2 regions of the Pantoea sp. X-Soil-ISGK-275 genome follow, and region 2 is predicted to be linked to the other one. Evidence: predicted binding sites of a transcription regulator. Region 2 holds the regulator's gene; the other holds the start of a gene.
What was found. Region 2 encodes Fur, which represses iron uptake genes when iron is present. Its sites were predicted from a motif close to ATAATAATGAGAACNACTATCAA; they were not measured.
Positions count from the first base shown of each region.

Region 1 (10,210 bases), on a different replicon from region 2:
ACCTTGGCCTGTCCGCCGGAAAGCGAAGATTTTGAGAGCTTCATTTTCCGTACCTGGGGCAAAGGCATCGCGCGACATTTCGCCCTGCCGTATAACCAGAAACTGTGGAAAACCCCGCTGGTGAATATGGAGACTTCATGGCTCGGCGGACGCGTGCCGCTGCCGGATTTGGAGCAGATCATCTCCGGCGCGCTGGCGCCGCTGGATAAGCCGGTCGGTCCCAACGCGCGCTTTGGCTATCCGCTGCGCGGCGGTTTTCAGGCGCTGATGGAAGGATTTCTGCCCCATCTGAATTGCGCGCTGGAGATGGAAGCGGACGTCAGTGATATCCAGCCGCTGCAACGGCGCGTGCTGTTGCGTGATGGTCGCCAGTTCCATTATGACCAGATGATCAGCACCCTGCCGCTGCCGGAGCTGGTGCGGTTGATGGGCAGCTTTGCGCCCGAGGCGGTGCAGAAAGCGGCGCAGCAGTTGCGCCATATCTCGGTGCGCTGCGTCAATCTGGGCATTGGCCGCGCGGATATCAGCGACAAGCACTGGATTTACTATCCCGGCAACACGCTGTTCCATCGCATCTTTTTACAGGGCAACGCCAGCCCGCACTGTAATCCACAAGGCGGTTTTGGCCTGACCTGCGAAATGACCTATCGCGCCGATCAGCCGCTGCCTTGTGAAGGTGATGCGTTGATTGAACGCTGTATCGCTGATTGTATTCGGGTCGGCATCATCAATGCCGATGATGAAATCGTGACCGCCAGTGAAGTGGATATGCCGTACGCCTATGTAGTGTATGACCATCAACGCACCGCTAACGTTACACTCATTCGCAGCTGGCTGGCGACGCAAGGCATCCATCTTTCCGGGCGCTACAGCGAGTGGGAATATTACAACTCGGACCACGCGTTCCTCGCCGGAAAACGTGCAGCGGAAACGGTGAAAGAATTGACGCAAAACCGGAAAACCACGGCATGAGATGAAAAAGCGGGTCAGTTAAGGGGCAATTGGTCGCCATGAATGGCGACCCTACGAATGTTGAGTGAGTTTTCAGCGTTTCAACGCGGATCAATCAAATCCACCACCATCGACAGGATTTCGTCCATGATGTGTGGTTCAACTTTCGCGGCAAAACTCGTCTCTTACTGCCTGATTGAACTTACGAATCTCGGCCTGATCAATGCCAGCTAACAGTTGGTCAATTGTTTTCCTGCCTCGTGCAATCCGGTTAACAGGTTTGATGTTGATTGACTCGTCAGTTGTAGTGACATCCAGCTCAATCCCCACATGCCAACCGGCTTTGGTCGCAATATCACTGGGAATTGTTAGCACGAGGTTTTCACCTTGCTGACGCATTTTGGTTAAGGCCATATATCACTCCAAAGTGAGCATTAATGCTCACATCCTTTGCCGGTCGCCATGAATGGCGACCCTACGAGAATGATAATGTATTTGGCGGATTAAACGCCTGTACCGGCGTCACTTCACCTTGATATTTCCGCACCTGTACCACGGTGATTTGCCCGCTGCAGCCTTGTGCCAGCGACGAGGTGCCGATATCCAGCGTCAGCACATTAGGATTGCCGTGACGACACAGAGGACGCAGCGCGGTGGGATCGACCGGATCGTACCAGGCGCCGGTCGGCAACTGCACCACGCCGCGCATAATGGATTCGGTCAAACGCGCACTGGCGAGTACGTGGCCGCGCGCGTTATAGAGCTCGATGATATCGCCATCGTTAATACCCAACGCGGCCGCATCAGCCGGATGCAAACTGCACACTTCGCGGCCATCGCGTTTACCGCTCAGGCTGTAATCCCCAAAATCGAGCTGGCTGTGCAAGCGCGTCGCCGGCTGATTGGCAATCAGCCAGAAGGGATGATCGGCATTCGGTTGCTGCTGCGGCTCGCGCCATACCGGATGACCGGGACAGTTTTCATAATTAAAGCTGGCGATGGTGGCGGAGAAAATTTCGATTTTCCCACTCGGCGTCGGCAGCGGCGACGCTTCTGGATCGGCGCGGAACGCGTTAATCATGCGGCCGCCATCTTTCAGCTGCGGCAGCTCCAGCACGCCTTGTTGCCAGAACTTCTCGAAGTCGGGGATCTCAACCTGATGCGCCGCCAGCTTCTGTTGCAGCTGAGCGTAATGATGCTGCAACCAGCCGCGCGTATCGCGTCCTTCGGTAAAGGCTTCTTCCCGCCCTAAACGGCGTGCCAGCTCGGTGAAAATCGCGTAATCATCTTTGGCTTCGCCGAACGGCTGCGACACCGGCTGCATGGCAAACAAATGGCGATCGGTAGGTGCGCCGCCAATGTCTTCGCGCTCCAGCGTCATGGTGGCGGGCAAGACGATATCGGCATGGCGCGCGCTGGCGGTCCAGGCGATTTCATGGACGATCAGCGTATCCAGCTGGCAGAAAGCCTGACGCAGGCGCGCGAGATCCTGATGATGGTGGAACGGATTGCCGCCCGCCCAATATGCCAGACGGATGTGTGGATAGGTTAAGCGGCGGCCATTGTAGTCAAATTGTTTGCCGGGATTGAGCAGCATATCGGCGATACGCGCTACCGGAATCAGGCGATCGATGCCGTTCTTGCCCTGCGGCAGTGCCGGGAAACTCACCAGATTGTGATGCTTGCCGTAATGGCCTAGCGCGCCAAGCGCATAGGTGTAGCCACCGCCCGGCAAGCCCGGCTGACCGAGCGCGGCCGCCAGCACCAATCCCAGCCATACCGGTTGTTCGCCGTTTTCGGCGCGCTGCAAGGCATGCGCCACCGTCACCAGCACGCGTTTGCCGTGCAACTGGCGGGCGAAATCCCTGATGAACTCCGCGCTGACGCCGCAAATTTCTGCTGCCCACGCCGCATCGCGCGGCGTGCCATCTTCTTCGCCACGAATGTAGGCCGCCATTTCTGGCCAGCCCACGGTGTAGCGCGCGAGGAAAGCCTCGTCGGTCAGCTGTTCTGCGATCAATACCGATAACACGCCAAGGATGAAGGCCGCGTCAGTGCCCGGTCGCAGCGCCAGCCATTCGCCCTGCGCTTCCTCAGGCAGATCGCTTTTCAGCGGGCTAACCGAGATAAAGCGCGTGCCACGCTGCGCCGCCTGCTGCATAAAGCCGCGCTCGGTGTGTTCGCTCAAGCCGCCGCTGGCGACCTGTGAGTTTTTTAATGCTAAACCGCCAAATGCCAGCACGATTTCGCTGTGCTGGGCGATCTCTTCCCAACTGACGCCGCGACGGGCAATTTCATTCATGTCGCCGACGATATGTGGCAGCAACACCGACGCAGAGCCGGAGCTGTAGCTGTTAACCGAGCGCACGTAGCCGCCGAGCGTGGTGTTGAGGAAGCGATGCACCTGACTTTGTGCGTGGTGGAAGCGCCCCGCGCTTGACCATCCGTAAGAGCCGCCGAAGATGCCTTCCGGGCCATAAGTGTCGCCGACGCGTTGCAGTTCGCGCGTTACTAACGCGTAAGCGTCATCCCAGCTCACCGCGACGTACTCATTGTTGCCACGACGATCGTCCGGGCCTGGTCCGTTCTCCAGCCAGCCACGACGCACCATTGGACGGGAAACGCGCGCCGGATGGTTTAATGCAGTGCGGAAATTTTGCAGCAGCGGACTGGGATCGGGATCGCCCTTAAACGGTTCGATGGTGAGCCGATCGCCCTGTTGCTGGGCATGAAAAGCGCCCCAATGGGCGCTGTGCATTACCGGTTTTTGCGTCATCACTGTTCCTGGCATCAAAAAAGAAAAACGGTGCTTAAAGCACCGTTGCAATAAAGTTTCTTACGCGCCCGTTTTCCGGGTCGTCGAGCACTTGCTGGGTTGGCCCCGCCGCCACGATTTTGCCGCTTTCCATAAACACAATGTTGTCGGCTACCTCGCGCGCAAAACCAATCTCGTGGGTGACCACCACCATGGTGATGCCAGAGTGCGCCAGCTGTTTAATCACCTGCAGCACTTCGCCAACCAGTTCGGGGTCGAGCGCTGACGTCGGTTCATCAAACAGCATCACGCCGGGATCCATCGCCAGCGCGCGAGCAATCGCCACACGCTGCTGCTGTCCGCCGGAGAGATTCTGCGGCCACTCTTCTTCGCGGCCTGACAAACCCACTTGCTTCAGCAGCGACAGCGCTTTGCTGGTCGCCTGCTGACGGCTCTGCTTCTTCACGCGCATCGGCGCATCCACAATGTTCTGCAATACGGTGCGGTGCGGGAACAGGTTAAACTGCTGGAACACCATGCCGATTTCGGCACGCTGACGCGCAACCTCACCGCTGCTTAACTCGTGCAGCGCCTGGCCTTTCTGCTTGTAGCCGATGATCTCGCCGCCGATGCGAATGGTGCCGCCATCCAGTTTTTCCAGATGGTTAATGCAGCGCAGCAGCGTGGATTTCCCGGAACCGGATGGCCCAAGGATCACCGTGACTGAACCGGCAGGAATATCCAGGTTCACTTCATCTAGAATGGTGACGCCAGAGAAGCGTTTGGTGACTTTACGTAATGCGATCGCCTCACCCATTGCTGACGCTCCTTTCTGCTTTCGCCGCTGAAAAACCCGGCAGCGATTTCAGCAAACTGCGTTTTTCCCGGCGTGTGACGCCACGCCCAAAATAGCGTTCCACATAGAACTGACCGACTGACAGCACCGAGGTCATCAGCAGATACCACAAGGTTGCCACCAGCAGCAGCGGAATCACTTCATAGGTGCGCTGGTAAATAATCTGCGCCGAGAACAGCACGTCCTGCAGCGAGATCACGGACACCACCGCCGTGGTTTTAAGCTGACCAATGATTTCGTTGCCGGCTGGCGGCATGATGGCGCGCATCGCCTGCGGTAGCACGGTGTGACGGAAAATCTGTGAAGGGCGATAGCCAAGCGCACGCGCGGCTTCCAGTTGGCCGTTGCCGACGCTCTGGATACCGGCACGCACAATTTCAGCGGCATAAGCGGATTGGTGCATCACCAGCGCGATCACCGCCGCACTGAATGGGCTGACTAACGCATTAGATTGCGTGCTCCAGATTTCGCCGAGGCCCGGAATCGACAAGGCGATGGTGGGATAAAGCGCCGCGATGTTGTACCACAGGAACAGTTGCACCAGCATCGGCACACCACGGAAGAACCAGGTATAAAACCAGCTCACCCCCACCAGTACCGGATTGGAGGAGAGGCGCATCAGGGCCAGCACCGTACCAAAAGCAAAACCCAGCACCACAGAGATCGCGGTGAGCTGCAGCGTCATTAATACGCCTTGCAGGATCGATTCGCCGGTAAAGTTCTCCGCAATCACGCTCCATTCGAAGCGTGGATTGTTAATCATCGAGTTCGCCATCGCCACCACGCACAACAGCACCACCAGCGCACTCAGCCAGCGTCCGTAGTAACGTTTGCCGACGATTTTCAAATCGCCGGTGTGGTCGTGAAAATCACTCATTGAAAGATTTCCTGATTGCGTTTGGCTTCTTTAACAGCGCCAAAGCCGATGCCCCAGTTGTCGAGGATCTTGTTGTAGCTGCCATCTTTGATCAGCGAGTTCAGCGCGGCCTGCACGGCGGGCTCCAGCGCAGAATCTTTCGGGAACGCAACGGAAACTGGCGCATCGTGTACGGTGATTTCGCCGCTCATGGTCAGCGGTTTGATCACTTTCACCTGCCACAGCAAGCCTTCATACGGGCCAAGGAACATCGGCACGCGACCGCTTACCACCGCCTGCACACCAGCTGGACGATCCGGGAAGACGGAGACTTTGATTGGCTTTTTACCCGCCGCTTCACAGGCTTTGCTGGCGTCTTCAAGGCGCGTGACCTGCGTGGTACCGGAACCGGCACCCACTTCTTTACCGCATACGTCAGCCAGTTCTTTGAATGGTGCGATGTTGGCATCTTTACGCGAGATAATGCCGAGGCGGCTGGCATCGTAGTAACCGACGAAGTCGATGATTTTGGCACGCGCTGGCGTGGCGTTGATGTTGGAGAGCGCCACATCGTAACGACCGGTTTTCAGGCCAGGAATGATGTTGTCGAATCCGCCGGTGTCGCGCCACTGAACCTGGATTCCCAAGCGTTCGCCCACGGCATTCATGATATCGATTTCACGACCGGCCAAGGTTTTGTTGTCTTCTTTATAGAAGGTGGTTGGCGGCGTGTTGGGGTTGGTTCCGGCAACAATGTAGCCACGTTTCACCACATCCGCCGGCAGCAAACTTTTCAGCGCGGGATCGGCCTGCACGTGGATTGAGCTGTCAGTTGGGACGGATTCATCGGCGGCGAACGCGGTGTGTGCACTCAGCGCGAGCGCAAGAATTGTCATGCCTTTGGCGAATTTCACTGGAACCTTTCTCCTGATTTATAAAAAGTTTCCCCACAGGGAAAAGGCGTTGAGGTAGCGATGGTTTTGTCTCCTGACTCACCTCGCGCGAAAGGCGCGTGGCGGAAGGAATTGTCATCCTCAGAACGTCCCGCTGAACATTCTCTGGAAGATAGATAACAATCACAAATGCGAAAAAAACATATCTATTGCCGAAATATGGCAATAGCCGCAAGCACGGTTGCAAGGCGGGATTTCCGCACCAGTTTGGCATCCAAGACTCAACAGAATTCAGAATTTGCTAATGAATCAATAGCCTGCTTATCCAATATTCATCGATACATTTCTTCTTACTCATAACGGATTCATCTAAGCAATTTAGGCGTTCCCTTCCCCGCAACGCGTACTCCGCAACGGAAAATCCTTTGTAAAGGTTTGTATTGTCAGGCTTGTTGCCGTCTCGCTGAATAGACAATGAGAAACGTTATCATTATCATGCGCATTTACTTACAATTGTTAACTTAACAGGGAGAAAACTTAAGTGAATGTAACCATGCGTGGCAAAAAGCGTCCAATTGCGCTTTTTTTAGCGGGAATGCTAACGTCGCCAGCCTTTGCAGCTGAAACCACAGAAAAGCTGGCTGACGATGAATCAATGATCGTCACCGCCGAGCAGGAGCTCAAACAGCAACCGGGCGTGTCCACCATTACGGCTGAAGACATCAAGAAAAATCCCCCTGTTAACGATCTATCCGACATCATCCGCAAAATGCCCGGCGTAAACCTCACCGGTAACGGTGCCAGCGGCAGCCGCGGCAATAACCGTCAAATTGATATCCGTGGCATGGGCCCGGAAAACACCTTGGTCATGATCGATGGCGTGCCGGTTTCTTCGCGTAACTCAGTGCGTTACAGCTGGCGCGGCGAGCGTGATTCACGCGGCGATACCAATTGGGTGCCAGCGGAAATGGTGGAGCGCATTGAAGTGATTCGTGGCCCAGCCGCTGCACGTTACGGTTCTGGCGCGGCAGGCGGCGTGGTGAATATCATTACCAAGCGTCCAACCAATGACTGGCACGGCTCGCTGTCGCTCTACACCAGCCAGCCGGAAAACGATAAAGAAGGCGATACGCGACGCGCTAACTTCAATCTCAGCGGCCCGCTGGCCGGTGATGCCTTGACCATGCGTCTGTACGGCAATATTAACCGTACCGATGCCGATGCGTTCGATATCAACACCGCCGAAAACGGTTCTTACGCGGCGGGCCGTGAAGGCGTGCGCAATAAAGACATCAATACCGTGCTGTCGTGGAAAATCACGCCGCTGCAAATTGTCGACTTCTCTTACGGCTACAGCCGTCAGGGCAACATTTACGCCGGTGATACGCAAAACAGTAACAGCAACGCCAGCACCGACGGTTTAGTCGAATCGCTGTACGGCGATGAAACGAACCGCATGTATCGCCAAACCTACGGCATTGCGCACAACGGAATCTGGGATTGGGGAACCTCGAAGCTCAACTTCAACTACGAGAAAACCAATAACACGCGTCTGCAGGAAGGCACTGCTGGTCGTACCGAAGGGATGATCAACAGCGATACGTACGCTACCAGCCGTTTGGAAAGCTATCGCGCGGGCGGAGAGATCAACTTCCCGTTGCAGCTGCTGGTTGATCAAACCGTGACGCTGGGCGCGGAGTGGAACCGCGACGAGCTGAACGATCCGGCATCAATGCTGGCGTCCAACGCGAGCGGCGTCAATCTGCCAGGCAGCTCTGGCGATCCGTCGCAGCGCAGCAGTAAGAACAGCGCTACCATCAGTTCTCTGTTCTTCGAAGACAACATTGCTGCCACCGATACCACCGAAGTGATCCCAGGCCTGCGCTTTGATTATCACGATCAGTTTGGTGCCAACTGGAGCCCAAGCCTGAACGTTTCACAAGGGTTAGGCGACTACTTCACCCTGAAAGCCGGTATTGCGCGGGTGTTTAAAGCGCCGAACCTCTATCAGTCAACGCCGGGTTATCTGCTCTCGACGCGTGGCAACGGCTGCCCGATTGGTCTCAGCCAATGTTATCTGCTGGGTAACGACGATCTCGATGCCGAAACCAGCGTCAACAAAGAGATTGGTCTGGAATTCAGCAACGAAGGCTACGTCGCGGGCATCACCTGGTTCCGCAATGACTACAAAAACAAAATTGTGTCGGGCACCGAGCCGGTGTATTCCAGCACGCGACCGGTTTATAACGTATTGCGCTGGGAAAACGGCGGCAAAGCGATCGTGGAAGGACTGGAAGGTAATCTGACCATTCCTTTAATTGCCGATACGCTGGAATGGCGCTCCAACGCTACCTACATGTTCCGCTCCGAAAGTAAGGAAACCGGCAATCCGCTGTCCGTGATCCCGGAATTCACTATCAACTCGCAGCTGGAGTGGCAAGCGACGCAGGATCTCAGCGCCAACATCAACTGGACGCAGTATGGCCGCCAGAAACCGCGTCAAAATGCAGAGACCAATATCGATACCTCGAACATGACAACGCAGGAAATCAGCCCGTATTCGGTGTTTGGTTTGAACGTCAATTACGACATCAGCAAAAACCTGCGCGCCAATGCCGGTATCAACAACCTGTTTGATAAACGCATTTACCGCGAGAATTCAGGTGCGTCGACCTATAACGAGCCGGGCCGAGCATATTATGCCGGTGTGACGATGTCGTTTTGATTGAGCTGGGTTTTGGTCGCCATGAATGGCGTAATGCTTGTCAGATAAGCAGTGTACTGGCATCGCAGAAGTTCCGCCCGCTAAGCATCTGACAGTTTCAGAATACTAGAAGTAGGCGGCCGGGCTAAGGTCCGAAGGCGCGGACCTTAGCAATCCGCGCCTTGCGCCGTCCTCGCTGTTCCCTCGCTTATCGCTCCGTCCTGACGGACCACGCGGATTCGCCTTCCTGGCTCATGCCGCGCTTTCACCGACGTCCTGTCGGCTCATCCTGGCCGTCACTCTGCGTTCGGCACTGCGGATGGCGCCCAACACCGCCGCCTGTGATGACGGTGCCTGGATTGTTTTTTCGTAGGGTGCGCATTCATGCGCACCAGGTCGCCATGAATGGCGACCCTACGGGGTTTGTAGCGATGGTGAATCAGGAAAATGCACAGTTGCTGCAGCGCGGGTGTTGAGGCGACATCCTAACCCGCTGAGCGAATGAGGGATTCCAGGGCGAGCCGCATGGATGCGGCGAGAGGTGGCGCTGAGCAGGAGCGAATCGCCACCGGTCCGTCAGGAATCGTGAATGAGTGAAGGTACCGCGCAGCGGCGGGTTGGGCTGGCGCAGGGCCCGGGAGTGCAGAGGGCGCGGCCAGGCGTCCTCTGCTCGATCGCCGCACGAAGGTGCTGCAACTGCCTCAGCACAGGGCGAACGAAAGTCGCTCCGCGCTTAACTGAGCGGTATTACGCCATGAATGGCGACCCTACGTTTAATTAAAAAACTCGTGCAGCGCATCGGCCAGCGCCTGCGGTTGCTCATCCGGGATGAAGTGACCGCAGTGCGCTATTTTAATTCCCGTCACATCCGCCGCGAACTCGTGCAACGGCAACGCCATATCCGGAATCGAACCCTGATCGGCGCTGATCGCCAGTAACGGCAAGGCTAATTTACCGCGTTCACGAAGCAACGTTCGGTTTTGCGCCGCCGAAACCGTCACTTCACGATAAGTGGCCATTCCGGCGCGTATTGCGCCCTTCTGCTGTAACAAACGGGTATATTCCGCCATGTCTTCATCGCCAAACACCATCGGGCTGGCCGCTTTGCGTTTCAGGAACCATTCCAGGTAGATTGCTTCGCGCCCTTCTATAAGTGCTTCCGGCAAATCCGGTAAGAGATGAAACGCGAAATGCC
Region 1 covers NZ_AP035977.1:249,686-259,895, reverse strand. Annotated here, with positions in the region: gene AC6I8A_RS20520 (FAD-dependent oxidoreductase) at 1-972, shown strand, start outside; gene AC6I8A_RS20515 (AbrB/MazE/SpoVT family DNA-binding domain-containing protein) at 1,111-1,365, opposite strand; gene AC6I8A_RS20510 (molybdopterin-dependent oxidoreductase) at 1,427-3,727, opposite strand; gene AC6I8A_RS20505 (amino acid ABC transporter ATP-binding protein) at 3,762-4,523, opposite strand; gene AC6I8A_RS20500 (amino acid ABC transporter permease) at 4,516-5,439, opposite strand; gene AC6I8A_RS20495 (ABC transporter substrate-binding protein) at 5,436-6,332, opposite strand; gene AC6I8A_RS20490 (TonB-dependent siderophore receptor) at 6,865-9,036, shown strand; gene AC6I8A_RS20485 (alpha/beta fold hydrolase) at 9,789-10,210, opposite strand, start outside.
Region 1: AC6I8A_RS20490 (TonB-dependent siderophore receptor) is a predicted target of Fur. The motif match lies at 6,786-6,808, and genes of this name have one in related genera.

Region 2 (10,210 bases):
GCTGCCCGGCGGCAACAGCAGGCTGTCGTCGAATCCCTGACAAATCACGCTCTGCGCATCCAGACGTTTCTCCGCCTGCACATCGCGTTCTCGTTCGTTGATTTCGTACTGATAATTGTAGAACAGCGCATCAACTTGCTGCTGCTGGCAAAACTCCACCAGATAATCAATCGAAGCGGCAAAGTCATCACACTGATGGTGGTGCAAAGGAATGCCGCGTTCGGCCAGCGATGCCTGCAACAAAAGGAGATTTTGCTGGATGAACGCCGCCTGCTTTGGCGCCATGTGGTGCTGCTGCCACTGCTGCGGTGTGGCGATAAACAGCGCAATCACGTTGGCCTGGCTATCGCGGCAGGCAGCGGCCAGCGCCATGTTGTCATTGATGCGCAGATCGTTACGCAGCCAAACTAAATGGGTGGTCATAAAGCCCCGAAATTATTGGCCGTAGCGCAAACGCAGCGCTTCCGGATAAGGATCAAAGTAGCGCTGCTGTGCCAGCCACGGATGCGGGTATTCCGCCATGTAGTGTTTCAGCATGGTGATCGGTGCTAACAGCGGCTGTACGCCCTGACGATAACGATCAATCAGTTGCGCCAGCTCCTGCCGCTGCGGCGAACTCAGTTGCGGACGGAAGTAGCCTTGTACATGCATCAGCACGTTGGTGTGATTACGTCGCGATGCCTGATGTGACATCAGGTGCATCAGGCGATTGCGGTACTCAAAGGCGTAATCCTCCAGCGAATCCCACTGATCCATCGCCGCGACAAACCGACCCATTTCGCGATACTCATCCTGCGCGTGAGAAAGCAGCAGCAGTTTGTAGCGACTGTGAAAGGCCATCAACTTGTGACGTGATAATCCGCTGCGCCACATTTCGTTGAATTCATGCAGCGCGTAAACGCGGCCAATAAAGTTTTCACGGATAGCGTCATCGTGCAGACGACCATCCTCTTCCAGCGGCAGCCACGGCATCTCTTTCTGCAGAAATGCAGTAAAGATGCCGGTGCCTGCTTTACGGTTGTTGTTGGTTTCAGGCTCGTAAACGCGGACGCGTTCCAATCCACAGCTTGGCGATTTGGCACACAGAATGTAGCCGCACAGATGATGCAGCGACTTCACCCGCTCAGCAGACCAGCGCTGCATCTGTTCTGTCACCTCTTCGCCGCCCTCTTTACTGAAACAGAGATGGATATTTTCATCGCTCTCTTTTACCAGCCGCAAAGCCGGACGGGGCGTCGGTAAGCCAATCGCCATTTCAGGACATACAGGTTCAAAGCGCACAAATGGCACGAGTTCGTCCGTGGCGAAGGCAAAACGTTTGTGGCCGCCATCAAATCGGACGTTATCTCCGAGCAGGCAAGCGCTGATACCAACAGGAATTTTCTCGCTCATACTTGTACAACCTCAGAAATCTTGTAGAGGTTTTAAGTGTAGCTGAAATGCGCGGGGATAACAGCGGGAACGCGCGGTGGACATGAAAATTATCGATAAAAAAACCCGGCGCTTCGCGGGAAGTCGCCGGGTTAATACTGCGCTGAAATCGCTTACCAGTGAATGCCGGCAGCCGCTTCCGACTGCGCCAGCCAAACCGGTTTAGTGCTGGTTTTGCACCACATACGATGCAGGTAACTGTACAAACGCGCGCGATCCGAGCGGAATAACATCACTGGCAGCGCCAGCAAACCGATTGCTACCACCAGCACGCGGCGCAGTACGATTTTATACAGTGGATATGATCGATCCATTTTTTGGCCCCCTTGTGGTAAACATTGCGTTGAAATGTGATCTGGTTCAGATATTACCCGTTGTTGTGTAATTTTACTACTCATCCGACCACTATATTTGCGCTTTTTTTCATCAATATGTGTTGTGATGAAACTTAGTTACAAAATTGTGAATTCCACGATCTCTTGAAGTTAAAAACTTCGTGACGGACGCCGGGCTGCTTTATTGCTAAAGTGGTGCGTTAACTTTTTTGCCGCTGGAGGCAGCGTGACGACCATCTTGATAGTGGAAGATGAAAAAGAGATTCGCCGTTTCGTGCGCCTGGCGCTGGAGAGCGAAGGCCTGAAAATTGTGGAAGCGGAGCAACTGCAGCGCGGCCTGATTGAAGCGGCAACGCGTAAGCCCGATCTGGTGATCCTCGATCTCGGCTTGCCGGATGGTGATGGCAATGACTTTATCCGTGAAGTGCGCCAGTGGAGCAGCATGCCGGTGATTGTGCTGTCTGCGCGTAGCGATGAGCAGGATAAGATTGATGCGCTGGATGCCGGTGCGGATGATTACCTCACCAAGCCGTTTGGCATTGGTGAACTGCTGGCGCGTGTGCGTGTGGCGCTGCGTCGCCATCAAAGCAGCCAGCCTGAACCGATTGTAACATTTGGCGAAGTGAGCGTCGATTTGGCGGCGCGCCGCGTGCTGCGCAACCAACATGAAGTGCATTTGACGCCGACCGAATTTCGTCTGCTGAGCTTACTGCTGAATAATGCCGGAAAAGTGCTGACTCAGCGTCAATTGCTGAATCAGGTTTGGGGCCCGAATGCGGTGGAGCACAGCCACTATTTGCGCATCTATATGGGCCACTTGCGGCAGAAGCTGGAAGCGAATCCCACCCAGCCCAGCCATTTGCTGACCGAAACCGGTATCGGCTACCGATTTATGCCATAAAAAAAGGCCGCTAAGCGGCCTTTTTCTTAATTGCCCAATCAGGCGTTTTTCAGTACTTCGCTAACAATCTCAACCGCTTCTTTCTCGATTTGCTGACGATGTTCAGCACCTAGGAAGCTTTCGCAGTAGATTTTGTAAGCGTCTTCTGTACCTGATGGACGCGCGGCAAACCAGCCGTTTTCAGTCATCACTTTCAGACCACCGATTGACGCACCGTTACCCGGCGCGGCAGTCAGGCGTGCGGTGATCGGATCACCCGCCAGCGTATCAGCGCTCACCATTTCTGGTGACAGCTTGGACAGCGCCGCTTTCTGTGCCGAAGTCGCCGGAGCCTGCAGACGGTTATAGCTTGGCGCACCAAAGCGCTCTGCCAGCTCGTCATAATGCTGCTGCGGGTTCTTGCCGGTGACCGCGGTGATTTCAGCGGCCAGCAGACACATAATGATGCCGTCTTTATCGGTTGACCAGGCGGAGCCATCGAAACGCAGGAAGGATGCGCCCGCGCTCTCTTCACCGCCGAAACCGAAGCTGCCATCGAACAGACCATCAACGAACCATTTGAACCCAACCGGTACTTCTACCAGCTTGCGGCCAATGTCGTTGACGACGCGGTCGATCATTGCGCTGGAAACCAGGGTTTTACCAACAGCAACCTCTTTGCCCCACTGTGGACGATGCTGGAACAGGTAGTTGATCGCAACCGCCAGATAGTGGTTCGGATTCATCAGACCCGCAGGCGTGACGATGCCATGGCGGTCGTAATCAGGATCGTTGCCAAAGGCCAGGTCGAATTTATCTTTGTATGCCAGCAAGCCGGCCATCGCGCATTCAGATGAGCAGTCCATACGCACCACACCATCTTTATCCAGATGCATGAAGCGGAAAGTCTGGTCGATCGCATCGTTAACGATGGTCAGATCCAGCTTGTAGTGCTCAGCAATGCGCTGCCAGTAAGCGATACCGGAGCCGCCTAATGGATCGACGCCAATTTTCAGGCCGGCTTTCTGGATGGCGGCGAAGTCAATCACCTGCGCCAGACCTTCAACGTACGGCTGGATCAGATCCTGCTCAACAATGTGACCGCTTGCCCATGCCTGATCCAGCGGCAGACGTTTCACGTCTTTCAGCTCGCCTTTGATCAGCTGGTTAGCGCGATCTTCCACCACTTTGGTGACGTTGGTATCAGCCGGGCCACCGTTTGGCGGATTGTATTTGATACCGCCATCTTCCGGTGGGTTGTGCGAAGGCGTGATAACAATGCCGTCCGCCTGCGCGCCGCCGCGTTTGTTGTGCTCAAGAATCGCATTAGAGATAGCAGGCGTTGGCGTATAGCCGTTGTCCTGCTGCACAATCACGTCCACGCCGTTAGCGGCCAGCACTTCCAGCACGGACAGAATCGCCGGCTCAGACAGCGCATGCGTGTCTTTACCGACGTAGCATGGACCGGTGATGCCATCCTTTTTGCGCTCTTCAGCAATCGCCTGCGCGATCGCCAAAATGTGCTGTTCGTTGAAGCTTTGGCGTCCCGCGCTGCCGCGGTGGCCTGAAGTGCCAAATTTCACCGCATGATCCGGATTCGCCACATCGGGCTTCAGGACGTAATACTGCGAGGTTAATTGTGCAACGTTAATCAAATCGCTCTGCTGGGCAGGCTGCCCGGCACGGGGGTGATTGGCCATTGGCGCTTCTCCCTGACGCTTCAGTTAAATGGTGCCGCGAACTTTCTCTGTCAGTTCCTGAGGGAACTGCATAGCCAGCATGATGTGTTCCACCATGCTGCATTTGCGACCTGTATTGGTATTCGTGATCACCCAGTACGGCGTGCCGGGAACGTGCTTCGGCTTGGTATGGGTGCCATTTTGCAGCAGCGTGTGCTCGTCGCCCGCAAAGTAGACGCGGGTACGGCCCTGCAACGAGGCAGTCGCTTCAGCAAACGCCGCCGGATCAAGACGATAGAGCGTTGACAGTACCAACATGAAGCGGTTAACCGCCTTATTCTGCTCGGCATATTCATCGGAGAGCAGCAGCTCACGTACCGCACGGACGCGATCCTGAGGACGCGCTTCGCGGCTGGCAGGTTGCGCTTCTTTCACTGATACACCAGCGGCAGGCGCAGCAGGTGCGCTCTGTCCGGCGGTGAACTTCAACATGCGGCGCAAAATATCAGAGGCGCTTTCACCAATGTGCTGCGTGTGGCTGGCAATATAACGGTAGAGTTCTTCGTCAACTTCAATCGTTTTCATCTTTTTCCGTACGATTATGGCAAATGACAGAACCACGCATTAATGCAACGGCCTTAGCAAAATCCAGTCGTGCAAAACGTGAGCGGGTTCTAACATAAGGATTATAAAGTTAAATCCGTGGCAGCCGATAGCGTTGGCAACGTTTCCAGGCAAAAGTCGGAATATGCCCTAATGCCTTCCGGCCTGACTGCTGGACAGGTGAATCCATGATAACCTAAGCCAAGGTCACAACCGTAAGAACTTTAGCCATGATTTTGAACGCCCGTCTGCAAACTGAACAATCTGCCCCCGACGCCACACCGATTCTATTGATCCATGGTCTTTTTGGCAGCCTTGATAACCTTGGCGTGCTGGCGCGTGGGGTGCGTGACGCACGTCCGACGCTGCAGGTTGATGTGCGCAACCACGGCTTGTCGGCACGCAGCGATGAGATGAATTATCACGTGATGGCGCAGGACATCGTCGAAACGCTGGATGCGCACCATATCGATCGCGCGGGTGTGATAGGACACTCGATGGGCGGCAAAATCGCCATGGCGCTCAGTGCCATCGCGCCGGAACGTATCGAAAAAATGGTGATGATCGATATCGCGCCCGTTGATTACCAAACGCGCCGCCATGACGAAATTTTTGCCGCTATTCGGGCCGTGAGCGCCGCGGGCGTCACGCGCCGCAGCGAAGCCGTTGAAGTAATGCGTCAGCATATTGATGAAGAAGGCGTGATCCAGTTCATCCTCAAATCTTTCGCAGAGGGCGAATGGCGCTTTAATGTGCCGGTGCTGTGGGATAACTACAGCACCATTTCCGGCTGGGAAGAGATTCCTGCGTGGCCGCATCCGGCACTGTTTATCCGCGGCGGCGATTCTCCTTATCTGGACAATCAGCATCGCGATGCGCTGCTACGTCAGTTCCCGCAGGCGCATGCACATGTGATCAGCGGAGCTGGACATTGGGTGCACGCCGAGAAACCCGATGCGGTGTTACGCGCCGTTCGGCGTTTTTTTAACCTGTAAAAGCAAAAGCTTGCCGCTTGCGCTTTAGGGTTGGCGTCAGGGAAGGCGCTGGAGTATGATGTCGCGCTAAAAATTTGCCACGGATATTTTTTCACCGTGGTCGGGCCGATAATGTTTTAATCGCGCAGCGCCTTTCCGCCGTTCGCGCCCACTCAGTTTTACAAACCATGGCAAAAGAACAGACAGACCGCACGACGCTTGATCTCTTCGCAGACGAGCGGCGTCCTGGTCGCCCGAAAACCAGCCCGCTGACGCGTGATGAACAGTTACGCATCAACAAACGCAACCAGCTCAAGCGCGATAAAGTGCGTGGGCTGCGTCGTGTTGAGCTGAAGATGTCGAGCGAGGCGGTTGACGCGCTCAGCACGCTGGCCGATCAGCAAAACATCAGTCGCAGCGAATTGATTGAACAAATGCTGCTGGCACAACTCAAACTGTCTTAACGCGCGAAGACCGCACGCTGGAACACAAAGTCACGGCTTTACAAGTTCCGCACTTTTTACCGGTCTGCTATTATTCGCATAACTGTGCAGTCAACTGACTTACTTTCACAATCAGGATTCAAGAGGTTACCTAACCCATGGCAATCGTAGGCATTTTCTTCGGCAGCGATACCGGCAACACTGAAAACATTGCAAAGATGATCCAGAAACAACTGGGTAAAGATGTCGCCGAAGTGCATGACATTGCTAAGAGCACCAAAGAAGATCTCGATGCGTTCGACATCCTGCTGCTGGGCATTCCAACCTGGTATTACGGCGAAGCGCAGTGCGACTGGGATGATTTCTTCCCGACGCTGGAAGAGATTGATTTCAATGGCAAGCTGGTAGCGCTGTTTGGTTGTGGCGATCAGGAAGATTACGCCGAATACTTCTGTGACGCGATGGGCACCATCCGTGACATCATCGAGCCTAACGGTGCGGTGATTGTGGGTCACTGGCCAACCGAAGGCTATCACTTCGAAGCCTCTAAAGGCCTCGCCGATGACAAAAACTTCCTGGGTCTGGCAATTGATGAAGATCGTCAACCAGAATTGACCAACGAACGTGTTGAGAAATGGGTGAAGCAGATCTTCGACGAGTTGCAGCTGAAAGAGATTATTGAAGCTTAATTCCCTGCTCTGCCCGATGTGCGCGCTGCCTCACATCGGGCAACGGAATTTCCTATAAAAATAATAGCTACGGTTTTTTAACTTTTCCCCGCAAATCTGTAGAATACCCGCAATGGTCATCCGCTTATTCCTCTGGCAGTAGAATGAGGCTGAGTGAAATGGAATCCAAAACCCAAGCGTCCTGAAGACATTAGTGACGTTATCCTTACAACCTTTGGTGATTAAGGACGTTGCCTTGGTTTTCATTTCACTGCTTGAGTTCTATAATGAGACGCAAATGAGAATGCGCGTTGACCTAAACATTCAAGGCCCCTGCGCCGCAAGTGACTAGCAAAGTAACAGGACAATATCCGCATGACTGACAACAACTCCGCATTGAAGAAGGCTGGCCTGAAAGTCACGCTACCCAGACTGAAAATTCTGGAAGTGCTTCAGGGACCCGGCCCCGAGTCCCATCACGTCAGTGCGGAAGATTTGTATAAGCGCCTGATCGATATGGGCGAAGAGATTGGTCTGGCAACGGTTTATCGCGTTCTTAACCAGTTTGACGACGCGGGCATCGTAACCCGTCATAACTTTGAAGGCGGTAAGTCTGTCTTCGAACTGACTCAGCAACATCACCATGATCACTTGATCTGCCTTGATTGTGGCAAAGTTATCGAATTCAGCGATGAATCAATCGAAACGCGTCAGCGTGAAATTGCTACTCGCCACGGCATCAAGCTTAGCAACCACAGCCTGTATCTGTATGGTCACTGTGCTCTGGGAGACTGCCGCGAAGACGATACGCTCCACGATAAGTAATTGAGTGTGCTATGCAGTATAAAAAAACCGGCTTAAGCCGGTTTTTTTATATCTGAAATCAGGCAACGAGCGTTTCCTGCAAGTAGCGCCAGCGCGGAATGGCGGTGCTGCAATCCAGCACCGCCAGAGAAATGCGGCTCTGATTGGTGCCATTCATCATCTGCAATTCACGATACTGAATCGTGACTTCCTCACTTTGCTGCGAAATGATGGCGTGCTCACTGGTGGCAATTCGCATCCCTTCACGCTGTCCCTGCAACTGGCGAAACAGTGTTTCCATCTCATTAAGATCAAGCTGTTTACCCTGTGGCGTGACCATTTTGAAGTCGGGATGAAAGTACGACAAGAACAGATCAATGCTGTCATCACTGCCTTCTGCCTGATTAAAAATACGTTCGATAAGCTGATGTAAAACCACCACGCTATGTTTGGCTTCCAGGGCGAGACTTGTCATTTTTTATCCTTTGATTACCCGCAGAGCAACGGCTGAGAGCGCATAGCCTACCTGAAAAAAAGTTTTTCACACTGGCAAATGGTTTAATTTTGCTAAAGTCAGAATAGTCGCAAATAAGGAATTAATGGCTAATTGCAGGGAGCAGCATAAAAGGTCGTATCTGGTTAAATCGAGACAATAAAAAAGGGCGATTGCTCGCCCTTTCATGATCATATCGTGCTAGCGACAAAAAATATTAATCGCCGATTTTTGCCCAGGTATCACGTAAACCAACGGTGCGGTTAAACACCAGCTTGGATGGCTGTGAATAGACGCTATCCGCACAGAAATAGCCTTCACGTTCAAACTGGTACGGCGCCATTGGATCGGCTGCACGCAAACCTGGCTCCACGAAGCCCTGTTTGATTTCCAGTGAGTTCGGGTTGATGGTGGTGAGGAAATCCTCCGCCGCGCCCGGATTTGGCACACTGAAAAGACGATCGTACAGGCGGAATTCCGCTGGCAGCGCGTGAATCGCAGAAACCCAATGGATAACGCCTTTCACTTTGCGGCCATCGGCCGGATCTTTGCTCAGCGTATCAACGTCGCAGGTACAATAGATGCAGGTGATATTGCCCTCATCATCCTTCGCTACTCGCTCGGCACGGATCACGTATGCATTACGCAGACGCACTTCTTTGCCCAGCACCAGACGTTTGTACTGCTTGTTGGCCTCTTCACGGAAATCCGCGCGATCGATCCACACTTCACGACTGAATGGCACTTCTCGCGTGCCCATCTCCGGTTTGTTCGGATGATTCGGCATGCTGATGATCTCTTCGTGACCTGCAGGCAGGTTCTCGATCACCACTTTCAGCGGATCCATTACGGCCATCGCACGCGGTGCGTTTTCATTGAGATCGTCACGAATGCACGATTCCAGTGAAGCCATCTCCACGATATTGTCCTGTTTGGTCACACCAATACGGCGGCAGAATTCACGGATGGAAGCGGCGCTGTAACCACGACGACGCAGACCAGATACGGTCAGCATGCGCGGATCGTCCCAGCCTTCGACAACCTTCTCGCTCACCAGCTGAGTCAGTTTACGCTTCGACATCACCGCGTATTCCAGATTCAGGCGTGAAAATTCGTACTGCCGTGGATGAACCGGAATGGTGATGTTATCCAGCACCCAATCGTACAGACGACGGTTGTCCTGGAACTCCAGCGTACAGAGTGAGTGCGTAATGCCTTCAATCGCATCCGAAATGCAATGGGTGAAGTCGTACATCGGATAGATGCACCACTTGCTGCCAGTCTGATGGTGATCGGCAAACTTAATGCGATACAGCACTGGATCACGCATCACGATGAAACTGGACGCCATGTCGATTTTGGCACGCAGACAGGCTTTGCCCTCTTCGAAACCGCCATCGCGCATCTTCTGGAACAGCGCTAGGTTCTCTTCCACGCTGCGATCGCGATACGGACTGTTTTTGCCCGGTGCCGTCAGGGAACCGCGATATTCACGGATCTCATCTGCTGACAGTTCATCAACATAGGCCAGGCCTTTGTTGATCAGCTCAACCGCATAGTTGAACAGTTGGTCGAAGTAGTCTGAGGAGTAACGAATGTTGCCGCTCCACTCAAAGCCCAGCCATTGCACATCACGCTTAATGGATTCAACAAACTCCAGATCTTCTTTTACTGGGTTAGTGTCGTCGAAACGCAGATTGCACTGACCTTGGTAGTCTTGCGCGATACCAAAGTTCAGGCAGATAGATTTCGCATGGCCAATATGCAGATAACCATTGGGCTCAGGCGGGAAACGGGTATGCACACTGTTGTGCTTACCGCTCGCCAAATCTTCGTCGATGATCTGACGAATAAAGTTCGTTGGGCGGGCTTCAGCCTCACTCATCTCAAAATCCTCAAA
Region 2 covers NZ_AP035976.1:1,305,004-1,315,213, reverse strand. Annotated here, with positions in the region: gene phrB (deoxyribodipyrimidine photo-lyase) at 1-423, opposite strand, end outside; gene AC6I8A_RS06085 (YbgA family protein) at 436-1,392, opposite strand; gene AC6I8A_RS06080 (YbfA family protein) at 1,545-1,745, opposite strand; gene kdpE (two-component system response regulator KdpE) at 1,993-2,667, shown strand; gene pgm (phosphoglucomutase (alpha-D-glucose-1,6-bisphosphate-dependent)) at 2,706-4,346, opposite strand; gene seqA (replication initiation negative regulator SeqA) at 4,371-4,910, opposite strand; gene ybfF (esterase) at 5,159-5,923, shown strand; gene ybfE (LexA regulated protein) at 6,091-6,366, shown strand; gene fldA (flavodoxin FldA) at 6,504-7,034, shown strand; gene fur (ferric iron uptake transcriptional regulator) at 7,389-7,838, shown strand; gene AC6I8A_RS06040 (hypothetical protein) at 7,897-8,292, opposite strand; gene glnS (glutamine--tRNA ligase) at 8,528-10,195, opposite strand.